4 regions of the Clostridium sp. 001 genome follow, and region 2 is predicted to be linked to each of the others. Evidence: riboswitches for the same ligand, from Rfam matches in the RefSeq annotation. Region 2 holds a riboswitch; each other region holds the start of a gene.
What was found. A riboswitch is a leader RNA that binds a small molecule or an ion and turns the genes downstream of it on or off. The one in region 2 is predicted to bind thiamine pyrophosphate.
Positions count from the first base shown of each region.

Region 1 (4,187 bases), 460 kb from region 2:
ATCTGTATCTGTTCTGATAAGCGGATTTCAATTAAATGCAGTAAAATCTAGTGTTGCTAATCTACTGGACTTTAAAGATTTTTTATATCTTTTTGATATTGTATTTATAATTCCATTTATAAATAGGTATTTGGCAGGCCACAATAGGAAGCTTTCTACAAAAGTTAGAATATCAATGTTTTTAGTATTTATTTTAGTAGGTATTTTTATTGATTTCAAAAGCTTTTACGTTTTATCAAAAGAACAACCAAGACTTCTTACAACTATGTATAATAAAGTGTATATAGCAAAAAAATTGGGTACAGTAAATTATCACTGCCTGGATATTTATAATTGTGTTTCTGCTAATATAAATAGACTAACTCCCGTGTCTAAGGACAAGTTTCAGGCTATAGAGTATTTTATAGATAAAAGCAAGTCCAGTCATGAGAATTTAAATGGAATCGGACAAGGTAAAAACTTGATAATGATACAGGTAGAAGCACTTCAAGGATTTGTTATAAATTCTTCTGTAAATGGAAAGGAGATAACCCCGAATTTAAATAGATGGATATCACGTTCAGAATATTTTGATAATTTTTACTATCAGGTGGCAGCTGGAGGAACTTCTGATGCGGAATTTATGACAAACAATTCACTTTATCCTGCATCAGCAGGTGCAGCTTATTTGCTTTACTCTGGCAATGAATACAATGCAATGCCGAAAAATTTTAAGGGTAAAGGTTATTACACTGCAGCTTTACACGGATTTAGGGAAAGCTTTTGGAATAGGAATGTAATGTATAGAAAATTTGGCTTTGATAATTTTTATGGTGAAAAAAGTTATAAGCAAAATGAGTCTATAGGACTTGGTTTAAGTGATAAATCTTTTTTAACTCAATCTGTGGAGAAGTTAAAAAAGATGAAAAGCCCATACTATGCTTTTTTAATAACTCTAACAAGTCATTTCCCTTATGATGATGTAAATAAATATGGGGACTTTGATGTAGGAGATTATAAAGGAAGTCTTATTGGAAATTACATGAAGGCAGTACATTATACAGATGAACAGCTTGGAATGTTCTTAGATGAACTAGATAAAAATGGTACTTTAAAAAATTCAATAGTTGTACTATATGGAGATCATTATGCAATACCTAAAGATAAACAAGATCAGCTTTTTAACTTTTTGAAGACGAGTCCTAAATCTGATTTAGAGTGGGAAAAGCTTCAAAAGGTTCCTATGTTTATTCATTTCCCTGATGAATCTGTGAAAGGAGTAAACCATGTTTATGGAGGTCAGATGGACATATATCCTACGGTATGCAATTTATTTAAACTTAAGGAAGAAGACATGCTTGGTAAAGACCTCTTTAATCCTGAGAGCGAAAGAGTTACATTTAGAAATGGTTCTTTTATAGATAAAGATTGTTACTATTCTTCACAAGATGATATTTATTATGATGTAAATACGGGAAATAAAATTTCTAAAAGTGATAAACTTCAAAAAGAAGAAGATTACATATTGAATCAGCTTGGTTATTCAGATTATATTTTGAGACATAATTTAATTAAAAAACTAAATTTGGACAAGAGCAAATAATATATTTACATTTATTTGGATAAGTGTTAGTATAAAAATGTAATTAATCTAAAATTATTTATAGTGCCAGGGGTGCCATTTGTGCTGAGAAAAGTGAAAACTTTAACCCTTTGAACCTGATTCGGGTAACGCCGACGTAGGAAAGCTACTTTAATATTGGATTCAAAGCACTGTTTTTATAATAGTGCTTTTTATTTTTGTTAAAGTATAGGGAGAGAATAAAATGTTTGTAGATGCGCATAATCATATGGATTTTTATAAAGACAATTTAAGTAATGCAATTGATAGTATAAATTACAGCAATATCAAAACCTTGGGATGTTCTATGGATTTAGAGAGTTATATATTTACAAAAAAATTAAGTAAAGATAATAAAAATATAACTCCATGTTTTGGAATACATCCCTGGGAGGCACATAAAAACTACAAGGATTTAGATAAGTTCGATGATTATGTAAAGGAATGTAAAATTGTTGGAGAAATAGGGCTTGACTACTATTGGGTTTTGGAGAAAGAAAAATATCCTTATATGAATCTAGTATTTGAATACTTTTTAGGTAAAGCTAAGAAATATGACAAAATAACAAACATTCATACTAAAGGAGCAGAAAAGGAGGTATTGGATTATATAAGAAAATATGATTTAAGAACACCTATAATTCATTGGTATAGTGGAGATTTGAATATACTAAAAAAGCTTTTGGAGTATGGGTGTTATTTTACAATAAGTGTTGATATAGGATATTCTAAACTTACAGATGAGATAGTAAAGATTCTTCCTCTAGGCAGAATTTTAACAGAAACTGATGGTCCTAATTCACTTGAATGGGTGAATAAAAAATATGGATATCCATCTGAAGTTATAAATATTGTAAGAAAAATTTCTTTAATAAAGAATCTCCAGTTTGAAGAAGTTAGAGAAAAAATTTATGACAATTTTAATAAATTAAAATTATAGACTGAAGGTGCTTGTATATGGAAAAAACAAAAAACATTCAAAGTAAAATATATCCTATAGCTACAATAGTAATAGTTGTACTTATATGGCAGTTAACAATAAACTTTGCCCATGTTCCTCAGTATATTATTCCTTCTCCGCTGGATATTTTAAAAACTCTTGTATCAGATTTTCAAAATATAATGGAAAATACTCAAACTACATTGTACGAGTCTTTTATAGGTTTTTTTATATCTATAATATTTTCCTTTATATTAGCTGTAATAATGGATAGTTTTGAAATTGTGAGAAAGTCAATATATCCTATTTTACTAATATCTCAAACTATTCCAACTATAGCAATTGCGCCTTTGTTTATAATATGGTTTGGATTTGGGGTACTTCCTAAAATAATAGTAGTGGTAATGGTATGCTTTTTCCCGATAGTTGTAAGCCTCGTAGATGGCTTTGAGAAAGTAGACAGGGATTATATAAATTTATTTAGCACTATGAAAGCCTCAAAGTTACAGACATTTTATCACTTAAAGCTTCCCTATGCTATGGTGAATTTTTTTTCAGGCTTAAAAATAGCAGCAACTTATATGATAATGTCTGCAATTATAGGTGAATGGCTTGGAGGAGATAATGGCATTGGGGTATATATGGTAAGGGCAAAAAATGCCTATCAATTGGACAAGGTTTTTGCTTCAATTTTAGTCATTGTTATCGTAAGCATTATAATAATCTATATTATAGATTTTATAGGTAAAAAAATAATACATTGGAAATAGAGGGGACGAATATGAAAAAAAATAAAATTATATTTTTAGTATTAACTGTGTTTATTGTAAGCTTAGTATTCGCAGGATGTGGAACGGGTGAAAAGAAACAGGCAGCTGCTTCTTTAGATAAAACTACAGTAATACTTGACTGGACTCCAAACACAGATCATACAGGATTATATGTAGCACTAGATAAAGGATATTATAAGGAGGAAGGACTGGATGTGAAGATAGTTCAACCTTCGCAAGGTAATGTGACAAATCTTGTAGCTGCAGGCAAAGGAGATTTTGGTGTAAGTTATCAGGAAGATGTAACCTATGCAGTTACAAACAAAGATCCGCTTCCTATAAAATCTATTGCCACAATAATACAGCATAACACTTCAGGTTTTGCGTCACCTAAAACCAAAAACATAAAAAGTGTAAAGGACTTTGAAGGAAAAGTTTATGGAGGATGGGGATCTCCTTCAGAAGAAGCTGTAATTAAAGCTGTTATGGAGAAAAATGGAGCAGATTTCAGTAAACTTAAAATTGTGAATATGGGAACTGATGATTTCTTTGCATCTACGAAGAAAAATGTTGATTTTGCATGGATTTACCAAGGATGGACTGGAGTTGAAGCAAAACTAAAAGGTATTGACTTAAATTTTATACCTGTCAAAGATTTAGATCCTGCACTTGATTACTATACACCTATTTTAATAACTAGTAATAAAAATATTAGTCAAAATCCAGATAAAGTTAGAAAATTTTTAAAAGCTACAGCAAAGGGATATGAATATGCTATAAAAAATCCTGATGAAAGTGCAAAAATACTTGTCAAACATGCACCAGAAATAGATAGGAAATTGGCTGTAGAAAGTCAGAAATATATGGCAAAACAGTA
Region 1 is NZ_CP020473.1:3,407,776-3,411,962, forward strand. Features, by position in the region: gene B5S50_RS15890 (LTA synthase family protein) at 1-1,582, shown strand, start outside; TPP riboswitch at 1,641-1,743, shown strand; gene B5S50_RS15895 (TatD family hydrolase) at 1,806-2,540, shown strand; gene B5S50_RS15900 (ABC transporter permease) at 2,558-3,310, shown strand; gene B5S50_RS15905 (ABC transporter substrate-binding protein) at 3,322-4,187, shown strand, end outside.
Region 1: linked by a shared signal. The riboswitch ahead of B5S50_RS15895 (TatD family hydrolase) and the one ahead of B5S50_RS18185 (thiamine phosphate synthase) in region 2 are both predicted to bind thiamine pyrophosphate.

Region 2 (4,187 bases):
GGATTACATTGTTACTCCCTATAATTTTGTAATGTATCCTTTTGTATGCAAGTTAAATAGGGAAGATATAAGTCCAAGTAAGGAGGAAGTAGATCATGTATTTACGGTACCTCTAAATTTTTTTATGGATAAAGAACCTGTATTACATGAAATTGAGATAGTTCCACACCCAAAAGATGACTTTCCCTATAATCTGATAATAGGTGGAGAAAACTACAAATTTAGGAGGGGGAAAATGCCAACATATTTTTATACATATAAAGATTATACTATATGGGGGTTTACGGCATTAATAATAAAGAAATTTACGAATATAATTAAAAATGAGATATAACTTATTAACAGTATTCTTAATGTTTTTAGCATTTAGAAAGCATTGTCTAGAGGCTTCAGCCATAGAACAGAGGAACAGGTAATAAGTTTATTACCTGTTCCTCTACAAATTGTATTGATATTATTCTACATAAGTTGAAGAATATTTACTGAGAAGTTGATGTTTTAAATCCCAAAGTTTTTCAGATAAATCTACATAGTAGTGATGAGGATTTTCAAATCTCAGCACTTCAGGCCATAATCTGGACAATTCTTCTTTTGCTCTATCTCTTATGTCTAGCACATCAGGGCAGGTGTATACAAGTTTCCCCTTATCAAATATTTTTACTCTTAAATCTTTTATATAATAATCTCTTATTTTTTTTCTTTTCCACGTAAAAACTGGATCAAATATTTCTATAGGCTCATCCTTATTTATTTCTTCATCTTCTAAAGTTATTAAATCTGCCATTGCTTTATTTCCTTTTTTACTATAAATTCTATATACTTTTTTAAATCCAGGGTTAGTTATTTTCTCTTCATTTTCACTTATTTTTATTTTAGGTATTATTTTACCTTCCTTATCCTCTATGGCAGATAGCTTATATACTCCACCAAATACTGGTTCTGATCTTGCAGTTATGAGTCTCTCTCCTACACCAAAAGAATCAATGCAGGCACCTTCTCTAAGTACATCAGTTATGATAAATTCATCTAATGAGTTTGAAATAACTATGTTAACATCTTCAAGATCGGCCCTATCAAGTATTTTTCTACATTCTTTTGTTAAGTAAGTTATGTCTCCACTATCAATTCTTACTCCCTTAGGTTTATGACCATTTGGAATTAAAATTTCTTTGAAAACCTTTATAGCATTGGGGAGACCAGATTTCAGTACATTGTATGTATCAATAAGTAGTACACAATTATCAGGATATACTTCAGCCCAGGCCTTAAAAGATTCATATTCTGATGGGAAAAGTTGTATCCAACTATGGGCCATTGTACCAACTGCAGGCATACCGAACATTTGCTCAGATATAGTACAAGCAGTGGAATTACATCCACCTATAACCGCAGCCCTAGCACCATATATAGCTGCATCAGGAGCTTGAGCACGCCTAGAACCAAATTCCATTACAGGTCTAGTGCCTGCTGCTCTACAAATCCTACTTGCTTTTGTTGCAATTAGGGTCTGGTGATTTATAGTTAGAAGTATCATGGTTTCAACAAACTGAGCTTGAATAGCGGGACCTCTTACAGTTATTAGCGGTTCATTTGGAAATATAGGAGTTCCTTCGGGTACTGCCCATACATCACAGCAAAATCTAAAATCTTTTAGGTAATTTAAAAAGTCTTCTGAAAATTGTTCCTTATCCCTGAGATACTCTATATCTTCATCTGTAAAACTTAAATTTGACAGGTATTCTATAACTTGTTGAACACCTGCCATTATGCAATAACCACCTTCATCTGGAATCTTTCTGAAAAACATATCAAAATAGGCTATTCTATTACCCATATTGGTTTTCAAATACCCGTTACCCATAGTAAATTCATAGAAATCTACTAGCATTGTGAGGTTTCTTTCGTTTCTCACATTAAAGTTCTTTGTGCTTTCCATAATGAAAATCTCCTCTTATCTATGTTTTGATTATGATAAAAAAATATACATATGTATACATTGTAATACTTAAATTAACATATTACAAGGTTGTACATTTATGGAATTCTGAACTTTATTGAAGAATGTAAGGCATGGATACCTTCATCTTTTAAAATGTTTTTTTAGATTATAAGTTGTAGTAAAAGGGTCATCTGAAGTCATTACAAGAGACATTACAGCTGCACCACGAACTTTGGTTCCTAATACTATATCTATATTGGTCTCAGTTATTCCACCTATTGCAATAACTGGAATTGAAACGTTATTTAGGATTTCTTTTAAAAATGAAATACCCCTGCCTTTTAGTCCTTTTTTACAGTCTGTTTCAAAAATATGTCCTGCAAGGAGATAATCTGCACCTTTTTTTTGTGCATTTATAGCTTCCAAAGTATTGTGTACAGATACGCCTACAGTACATTTTAATTTAAAATTGCTATTCATATAATTTTGATAACTTGTGTGAAATCCTTTGGCATTTACTTTTAAGGCTGTTTCTATATTGCTGTTTATTATTAAGGGTATATTGTTAGGTCCTGTAATTTTTTCTATTTCCTCAGCAATTGGAACTAATTGCCTGTAAGTAAGATCTTTTTCACGCAAGATTATGGCATCTGCACCACCTAATATGGAACCCTTTAGTATATCAATCATGTTCTTATTTTTTACAAGCTTTCTGTTTGTTACTACATATAATTTTTTGTTCATAGTATCATGGACTCCCAATTTTTCATTTTCTGGATAAATTTGTTTTTAAAAATAAAAAAGAGTGTTTATATTGTAAACACTCCTTGAAATATATCTTTATTAATTTGCCTCCCTACGGTAGTGTTAACTACATCAAGTTCAAAGGGTCAGGTTTTACCTTCTCAACCAAACTGGTACCCCCGCAACAATTTATTAATTTATAGGTATATAATACTACTTAGTTTTATATATGTAAATGATTTAGAATATTGTTTGTAATAAAATGGCATAAACTATAGAAAATTATTTTAATATTTTGTATAATTAAAATATGAATTTGTGATTATTTGTATGCTTAGGTAACTTTATGGTTGATTTACAAAATTAATGGGAGTGTTACAGATGGTAGCGATCGGATAAAAAGTATTAAATTAGATAAACTTTATGAGGGGAGTTTTAAAGAATTATGGGTAAAAAAAATATATTAATAATTGATGATTCTTTAAGTGTGAGACAATTTATAAGAAAAATTCTAGAGGAAGCAAATTATAAAGTATATGAAGCAGGGGATGGTGAAGAAGGAATTAAAGTATTTAAAGAAAGCGGTAATATTGATCTAGTAATCACGGATATATATATGCCTAAAAAAAGCGGAATAGAAGTTCTTATAGAATTAAAAAAAGAGTATAAAGATTTAAAAATAATTATTCTTTCGGATGGAGGGGAAAAAGACTTTTCAGATGAAAATGGAATATGTGAAGATCTTGGAGCCACTTACTTTTTTAAAAAGAATTGGGTAAAGGATGAACTTATAGAATTAGTAAATAGGATATTTATCAAGTGATTTTTATGAAGCAACTTTTTTAGTTAATAGTTAAGAGTGAAGAATTAATAGTTAATGTGGATTTTTTTCCGTTACACTACAAAAAATCTTTAATTAAATTTTTTAAGGCTCGTTTTGCTAAAGCAAAACATTACTAATCACTGACTTGTATAAATTTAGAGATTTTTTGCAATAGCTAAAAATCATCCTTCACTATTAATTCTTCATTATTAATTCTTAATTTGTGAGAGTTGAGTAATTAATTTAAGATTAAGCTACTATATAAGATATAGCAGCTTAATTTTGTCAATTAGTTAATTTTAAATTTATTTATTTCAGCTGCTAATTGTTCTGCCAATATTTGAAGATTACTTGAATGTTTTGTAAGTTCTTCCATAGTGGCTGATATCTCTTCTGTTGAAGCTGTAGTTTCTTGTGAAGCTGCAGCTGTTTCCTGTGATATAGATGAAATATTATCAATTTCAGATATTGTAGATTGTTTTTTCTCATTTATATCGGAAATAGATGTTTTTACCTCATCAACTTTAGCAATCATTGATTCAATTGATTTTAGAATTACTTTAAATATTTTATGAGTTTGATCTACGGCTAAATATTGGTCATCTACTGCATTTTCAGCGGATTTAATAGCACTTACTGCTGTCTCTGATTTATTTTGTATACTTTCTATAATTTTCTTTA
Region 2 is NZ_CP020473.1:3,866,958-3,871,144, forward strand. Features, by position in the region: gene B5S50_RS18175 (CoA pyrophosphatase) at 1-334, shown strand, start outside; gene B5S50_RS18180 (nicotinate phosphoribosyltransferase) at 455-1,936, opposite strand; gene B5S50_RS18185 (thiamine phosphate synthase) at 2,081-2,683, opposite strand; TPP riboswitch at 2,775-2,874, opposite strand; gene B5S50_RS18190 (response regulator) at 3,129-3,506, shown strand; gene B5S50_RS18195 (methyl-accepting chemotaxis protein) at 3,796-4,187, opposite strand, start outside.

Region 3 (4,187 bases), 2.3 Mb from region 2:
TATAAAAAAATTATTATACCTGGCAAAACACCTAAGCTAGTTGAGAATTTTAGAAAAAGGATTGATGAAATTAGTAACGTGATAAATCCTGGTGATATTTATACGATAAATGGAATAGACAGTCTACCTCAATATGAAAAGCCTAAAACTTTAATTCACAAATTCAGATTTTCATTTATAGTAGGGGTACAAGTTTTAAAAGCAGAACAAATACCGAAAGACATGCAAGTATTTACTATACCTTCTCATAAGCATGCTTGGTATACTACTTTAGAAAGTAAAAGTTTAAAGAGCTTTATGAAAAATGAAATACCTTTAATTACATTTATTTCCCAGGCACATAAGATTGTTAAGTTTCCCGTGCTGACGTTATATAGAAGTGACTATAAAGGTACCAGGGAGTCAGCTGTTTATAACTATATGCCGGTAGAATAGATGGAACGTACTTGCTTCAGGTACGTTCTCAAATTTTTAAAGCCATTTTATCCTATTTTAACTCACACTTTATTTTGTTTATTATAGTATTATCAGAAATTGTAAATAAATTATCTATAAGATCAGTTCTAAAACTTCCTATACCGGTAACATGCTGAGAAAGTTCTCCGCATATTCCCATAAGTGATACAGCTAAAATAGTACTACCAAATATATCTAAGGAAGAAATATAACTTGCTATAAGTGCAGTAACCATACATCCTGTACCTGTTACCATTGAAAGCATTTCACAGCCGTTTTTTATTAAATATGTTTCGCTGCCGTTAGTTATTACATCTACTGCACCAGTAGCTGCAATAACAGAATTTGTTCTAATGGATAGTTTTTTCACAATTTCTATATTGTCATCTGTTATCTTATCACATTCTCCTGCATCTATTCCTTTTGCATTGCTTTCTATACCACAAATTGATCTTATTTCAGATAAATTACCTTTGATGACGTCTGGATGACACTGAGAAATAAATTTTTTTGCATAATTAAACCTCAATTTACTGCAGCCAACACCAACAAGATCGATTACTTGAGGAATCTTTTCTTTAAAAGCCGTTTTACCTGAAATCAACATGGATTTCATTCTAACATCGGTTATATTTCCAAGGTTAACGCCAAGTGCGTTAGAGGCAGATGTAATTTCAGAAACCTCTAAAGGATGTTCGGCCATGATAGGCTTTGCCCCGATAGCAAGTATTACATTTGCACAATCATTTATTGAAATTGGATTTGTAATATAATGAATAAGGGGTTTTTTTATTTTAACACTGCGTTTTATTTGCAATAGGTTGTTTATCGGTATCTGTTGATTTGTCATAGACTTTTACCCCCAAGTTTTTCTGAATCTTTATAAGCATTCCATTTTTGCTTAATGCTCCTAAAAAAATAAAGGCAATTATTCCACCAATAATTGTAGCAGTAAAGAACAAAGGAATATAAAACATAAGTGAAAGTCCTTTTTTGCCCCAGAAATATGTCATAATAGGCGATGAGACAATAGCACCTATAATACCTGTTCCAATAACTTCACCTAAAACTGCAAAAATTAAAGTATTCTTAGATATTCTATATAAAAGTCCTGCCAAAAAAGCTCCAAAAACAGCACCCGTCAAAGCTAAAGGTGGAATTCCCATAAGAAACATTCTTATAATTCCAATACAAACAGCACAAAGCAGCGCATACCAAGGTCCAAAAAAAACTGCACATGTAATATTTATAACAGAAGACATAGGACACATTCCTTCTATACGAAGAATTGGCGAAATGACAACTCCCATTGCCACCATCATTGCAAGCATAAGTTTTTTTAATAGTTTCGAGTTTCTTTCCATAATAAAATACCTCCATAATAATATTTATTTTCTAAAGTTGTCACATAGGAAATAAACATCATTATTGTAGGCATAATTTTAGAGTAACCAAATAGCAATTCCCTATATGACAAATCATATTGGTCGCGGTCGAAGCTCAAAAGCTTCCTCTCACCTTGAAACACAAGTTCCCTCGCTATTTAGTTGTACTTTTGTTATAAAGCCCCGGGCGCTCCCCCAATGCTTTTTAAATATAAAAAATGGAATATACCTTGTAAGGCACATTCCATTTACACTCATAAAACATATAAAAATAGTATAAATTAAATATTTCCTTACGTCGGCATTATCCGAATCAAGTTATAGGTCGAAGTATATACTTCCTCTCAGCATGCTTAAACAGGCTCCCTTTTTATGAAAATCATACCATATGTTTTCTATGTATGCAAATTTTTTTTATTTTATTATAAATATTTTTTAAATCCTTTAACGACATCATTGTTATATCCAATTGATTCATAAAATTTATGAGCATCTTTCCTCTTGAAAGCCGATACCAACATGGTAAAATAGCAGTCTCTCTTCCTGGCAAAGTTTTCAATAAAAGTCATTAGAGTCTTTCCGATTCCCATCCGTCTACAATTGTTTTTTACAATTACATTTTCAACAACCATAAATGGCTTACATTCGCCGCCAAGGTCCTGGCAAATAATACCTAACAATGAACCAACTAAATTATTATCACCATCTTTTGCTCCAATTAATATATAGTTTTTATTTGAATTAATTAATGTAAACTTATCTTTGAATTTTGGAAAATTTGTTTTTTTACTTAAAAGTTGCTCATATAAATTTGATAAGTCATTTAAATCATCATATGTTATTCTAGTTATAGTAACCAAATTTATTTCACTTCCTTTTTAAAATTCTAAGTTCACATCACATTATAGTTTAGAATTTTACATTTTTTATTGCTTTTACTGCTGTAAATATTGTTTAAAATGCTTTGAAATAAACACTATGCAGAAGGCCATTCTTAAAAATTTTTACCGTGTACATCTGCAGCTGACTGATCTATTTGTGTGCTTTTTTTATTATGCATTCTAAAAGCAGTGAGCACTGCTCCGAAGGCACATACAATAGTCAGAACAATATATACATATCTCATTCCATATACAAAAATATCATCTCTTCCTATAACATAGTCTGTCACACGATATCCAATTTTAATGCTCATAAAACTATATAGGAGACTCGTGGAAAGTATAATTCCTATAATTTGTCCTAAGTTTCTCACAAGAGAATTGACACTGCCGGCTATTCCCAGTTTATTTTTAGGAACTGTTGACATTATGAGTGAATTATTTGAAGGTTGAAATAATGATTGTCCTAAAGCTAATACCACAATATAAATTATAATCTTCGTGATAGAAGAATATTGATTTAAAAATGACAGAAATATAAAACTTATACTCATAAGCAAAAGTCCTAAAAAACTTAAAAGTTTGGAGCCTATTTTATCTGACAAATTTCCTGAAAGCGGAGAAATCACAGCCATGACTAAAGGCTGTACCATCATTATAAGACCTGTTATATTAGAGTTTAGTTTCATTGCATCCTGAAGATAAAAAGGTATTATAATTGTTGAAGCACTTAGACAAATGAATGAAATAGATGCACAAAACAAGCTTAGAGAAAATACATTGTTCTTAAAAATTTTCATTTGTATGAGAGGTTTTTCTATTTTATTTTCTAATACAATAAATACTGCTATAAATAGAATGGATACAATAAATATTGTAATTATAACAGGATTCTTATATCCGACCTTCTGTCCTTGAATCAGGGAACCAAATAAAAGTACCATTGACAGGAAAATAAAGGTTGATCCTTTTACATCAAGTTCACTATTTATTTCTTTATTTTGGGTTTTACTATGAGGCAATACTTTTAAAGCAGTGATAAATGCAATTACTCCGATAGGTACATTGACGAAAAATATATAATTCCAGCTTAAATAGTAGGTAATAAATCCACCTGCAGGTGATCCTATTAAGGTTCCCAAGGCAACAGAGGATGCCAAAATTCCAAGGGCTTTTCCCCTTTCATTTCTTGGAAAAACCTGAGTTATAATACCTTGATTGTTAGCCATGTAAGCTGAAGCACCAATGCCTTGTATAATTCTAAATATAATAAGTTCTGTAAATGAAGTTGAAATGCCGCACATGAAAGAAGCTATAGTAAAGACAACCATTCCAAATTTAAATACCTTCATTTTGCCTATTATATCACCTAGTCTTCCAAATATTAAAATAGTTGAGCAAATCGAGATGATATAACTTGCTACAACCCATTCTATAGACACCATGGGTACTGAAAGTTTTTTTG
Region 3 is NZ_CP020473.1:1,539,163-1,543,349, reverse strand. Features, by position in the region: gene B5S50_RS06960 (MerR family transcriptional regulator) at 1-435, shown strand, start outside; gene thiM (hydroxyethylthiazole kinase) at 488-1,273, opposite strand; gene thiW (energy coupling factor transporter S component ThiW) at 1,251-1,820, opposite strand; TPP riboswitch at 2,115-2,220, opposite strand; gene B5S50_RS06945 (GNAT family N-acetyltransferase) at 2,264-2,701, opposite strand; gene B5S50_RS06940 (MFS transporter) at 2,836-4,187, opposite strand, start outside.
Region 3: linked by a shared signal. The riboswitch ahead of thiW (energy coupling factor transporter S component ThiW) and the one ahead of B5S50_RS18185 (thiamine phosphate synthase) in region 2 are both predicted to bind thiamine pyrophosphate.

Region 4 (4,187 bases), 2.0 Mb from region 2:
ACTTATACTGCTCTTCCAAATTAACAAGTTTTAAAACATCCTTAGCTCTTTTTCTTATAATACTTTTTTTAATATTGTAGAGTTCTCCAAAAAACAATATATTATCAATTGCACTTAAATCATCATACAGTGCATCACTTTGTGCCATATATCCTATTCTTGAAGTTACACCAAGAGACGGCATTTTTTCACCAAGTACTTCAATAAATCCTTTAGATAATTCTTTCATTCCAATAATAGATTTTACAATAGTGGTCTTTCCTGAACCAGAAGGTCCTAAAAGTCCAACTATCTCTCCTCTTTTTATATCCATATTAATATTTCTTAATACAACTTTTTTATCATATCTAACTTCTGCATCCTCTATTTTAACTACATTTTCTAATTCCTGCATGATTAAAATTCTCCCGTTTATATAATGTATTTTATATTTTCTTTTGAGAATCTACTTGAAAGTTCTCTTTCAAAAAAGGTTTTAATTTCTTCCATTTGCTCTTTCGTGTACAAAAATTTACCGTATCCAAATTGACCATACTTGAATTTTCTTTCACTATCCTCCATTGGCAGCGTCGTTTTAGGAAATACCTGTAGTATGATATTTTTAGCTTTAGTTGTATATCTATGCGATATGACTTCAAATCCAATAGGATTCTTTAAATTTTTAGGCATTCTATCATATAACATGTCTAAAACTTTTTCATATTCCTGCTTCCAATTTTCATATATGAATACAGGTGCTATTATAAAACCTATAGGGTAACCTGCTTCAGCAAGTTTAAAAGCAGATTGTATTCTTTTTTCCATTGAAGCTGTATAATGCTCATATTGTTTTATTATCTTATCTGTATTTAAACTAAATCTTATTTCCGTATGACCATTATGATTTATGTTTAAAAATCCATCTATATCATTGTACTTTGTTACGAATCTAAATCTTGCAAGCTTTTGATCTCCAAAGTATTCTATACTCTTTTTAAGTGAATTGGTATACGGCTCCACAGGAACTGGATCGGAGGTTGCAGCACCTTCAAATACAGTTATTTCAGGATTTCTTTCATCTATATATTTTTGAGCCTGTTTTAAGATGTCATCAACATTGACATGAACTCTCACAAAAGGTTTTTCCCCTAATTGTGTATTTAAATAGCAGTACTCACACTGTCCAATACATCCACTAACTAAGGGCAGTTGATAATGTGCCGAAGGCTTACAACTTTGAAATTTCAAGCTTTTTTTTACACCCACAACTAAAGTTTTTTTACCTTCCCTGTACTTTTCATATATATCTTTTCCTGGCACAGCTGACATAACTCTATTTGAAGACAATTTTATTATCTCCACCTTGTCATCATTTTTAAATCTATTATATATCTCATTTCCCAGAGAATATTCTAGGGTACCTTTTTCAAAAATAACTCTATGTGGAACAAACATTAATTACACACCTTCCTGATATAGAGTTTCTAAACAAAACTCAACTTATACCTCAAACAATTCATAGGATGCTCATTAAAGTATGTGAAAAAATCAATAAAAATATTCTAAATAAAATCACCTATAATTCCAAGTCCCAGACAAATATTTTAATATGCAGATAAAAATAGCCATAATGCTTGTACAACATTATGGCTATTTTAAACCATTTTTATTCTGGAACAATCATAACTAAAACCTGTGAATTTTTTAATACTTTACTTGTTACAGATCCGATCATTCTAGCCAAACCCTTTTTATTAGATTTAGTCATAATTATCATATCAAATTCATCACAATTTGCCTTTTTCAGTATTTCATCTGCTACACGTCCAAAAACACAATATTTTTCAGGTTTATATTCTTGAATCTTTCTTTCAGCTCTATCTAAGATGTTTTCACCTTTTTTCCTTGCCATATCTACCATGCTATTTGATACACCCGTTTCATTTACTATAACTATTTCAGATACATACATAAGAGTTAACTGTACTTCATCTCTGGAAAACAATTTTTTTAAACAGTCAAGTGAATGCATACTTCTCTCTGTTTCATCTAATGGGACTAAAATTCTTTTCTTTTCCATATCAACACATCCTATCATTTTTATTAATTTGTTTTGTAACAAAAATCTTCAATTAATGCCATTATATCACACGTACTGCAAAAACTTTTATTCGGCTGCTATTGCTAACACCCTCCCACATTCCATTTATGTACATATGGGGAAACTTAGTCAATGAAGTAAATATTAAAATTTCATATTGCAAATTTTTATCACTGTAGTAAAATTAATGTATAAAACTTAATACTTTTGTGGGGGTGCTGCAAGGCTGAGAAGAGATCTTTCTCTAACCCTTTGAACCTGATCCAGATAAAACTGGCGTAGGGAAGCAACTTACATATTTTTGATTTTAAAGGTATATGCTTTTCTGCATATACCTTTTATTTTGACCTGATGGCTGCCTACTGTAATACTCCCACTAAGTAAAATTCAATTGATATTAATTTTAAAGTTACTAAATTAGGGGGGTAAAAATGAAAAAGGTATTAACAATTGCAGGTTCTGACAGCTGTGGTGGAGCTGGTATACAAGCTGATTTAAAAACCATGAGTGCCCTTGGCGTATATGGTATGAGTGTCATAACTGCTGTTACAGCTCAAAATAGCATAGGAGTACAGGACGTAATGGATGTAACTCCTGAAATTGTAGAAGCACAAATAAGATCTATATTTGATGACATACAAGTAGATGCAGTAAAAATTGGTATGGTTTCAAACAGCAAAACCATATCTGTAATAAAGAGGCTTTTAATAGAATACAAAGCTAAAAACATAGTAATTGATCCTGTAATGGTATCAAAAAGTGGTTACTTTCTCTTAAAACCTGAAGCACAAACAGCTATAAAAGATCTGACAAGCATTGCAGACGTCGTAACTCCAAATATTCCAGAAGCTGAAGTTCTGACAGAAATGAAAATAAAAAATAGCAGCGACATGGAAAAAGCAGCTTTTAGCATAAAAGAGCTAGGTGCTAAAAACGTGCTTGTAAAAGGAGGCCACAGATGCAATGATGCCAACGACGTTCTTCTTTATGAAAACAAAATATTAAACATAGACGGTCATAGAATAGATACTAAAAACACTCATGGAACAGGATGTACCTTATCTTCTGCCATAGCCTCCTTCTTGGCTAAAGGTGAAAGTACTGACAAATCCGTATATCTTGCAAAGCAATATATAACTAAGGCTATAGAAAATTCCTTTTCCATAGGAAGTGGCGTTGGTCCCGTGGGACATTTCATTGAATTATATAAAAAAGCTGATGTAGATTTCAAATAAACAGATTTCTAATATAAAGGAGTATGAAAAATGGATAATTTAAACTTAGACAGTGTGTCAAAAGTATTAACACAGGTAAGAAATAAAGTACCTCTTGTAGATTGTATTACAAACAGTGTCACTATAAATGACTGTGCAAACATTCTATTATCTTATGGAGCTTCTCCTGCCATGTGTGAAGCTTATGATGAAGTTTTTGATTTTGTAAAAATATCTTCTGCCCTATATATAAATTTAGGAACCCTCACAAAAGAACAGGAAGCTGCAGTAATCCTAGCAAGTACCTCTGCAAAAATCCACAATATACCTGTAATACTTGACCCTGTAGCTTGTGCTGCTATACCAAGGAAAGCTCAAGTTATAAATAGAATTATGCAAGTTGGTAAAGTAGATGTTATAAAAGGAAATGTAGGTGAAATTAAATTTCTTGCAGGACAATCTTCTAACGTAAGAGGAGTAGATTCCTTAGATAATGGAGAAGGAGCCTTGGATTCAGCTGTAGCTTTAGCCAAAAAGTACAACTGTGTAGTTGCTGCAACTGGCAAAGAAGATTTTATAACAGACGGTAAAAATAGTGTTGTAATTCAAAACGGGGTGGAAATGTTAACTAAAATAACTGGTGCAGGCTGTATGCTTGGAGCATTATGTGGTGCTGCCATAGGTGCCTCTGAGGATAAATTTATAGCTACTGTAAGTGCCATACTTTCAATGAATATAGCTGGTGAAGAAGCCTACAAAGCAGCAAAAGCTCCTGGAACTTTTAGAGTTAAGCTAATAGATTCCATATATGAATTAAGCGAAGAAAAATTAAAGAAAGGTGGTAAAATAATTTGGAAATAGATTATAGTTTATATCTTGTTACAAATAGAAGT
Region 4 is NZ_CP020473.1:1,301,371-1,305,557, forward strand. Features, by position in the region: gene B5S50_RS05835 (ABC transporter ATP-binding protein) at 1-394, opposite strand, end outside; gene splB (spore photoproduct lyase) at 412-1,434, opposite strand; gene B5S50_RS05845 (universal stress protein) at 1,646-2,059, opposite strand; TPP riboswitch at 2,282-2,383, shown strand; gene thiD (bifunctional hydroxymethylpyrimidine kinase/phosphomethylpyrimidine kinase) at 2,512-3,315, shown strand; gene thiM (hydroxyethylthiazole kinase) at 3,346-4,155, shown strand; gene thiE (thiamine phosphate synthase) at 4,146-4,187, shown strand, end outside.
Region 4: linked by a shared signal. The riboswitch ahead of thiD (bifunctional hydroxymethylpyrimidine kinase/phosphomethylpyrimidine kinase) and the one ahead of B5S50_RS18185 (thiamine phosphate synthase) in region 2 are both predicted to bind thiamine pyrophosphate.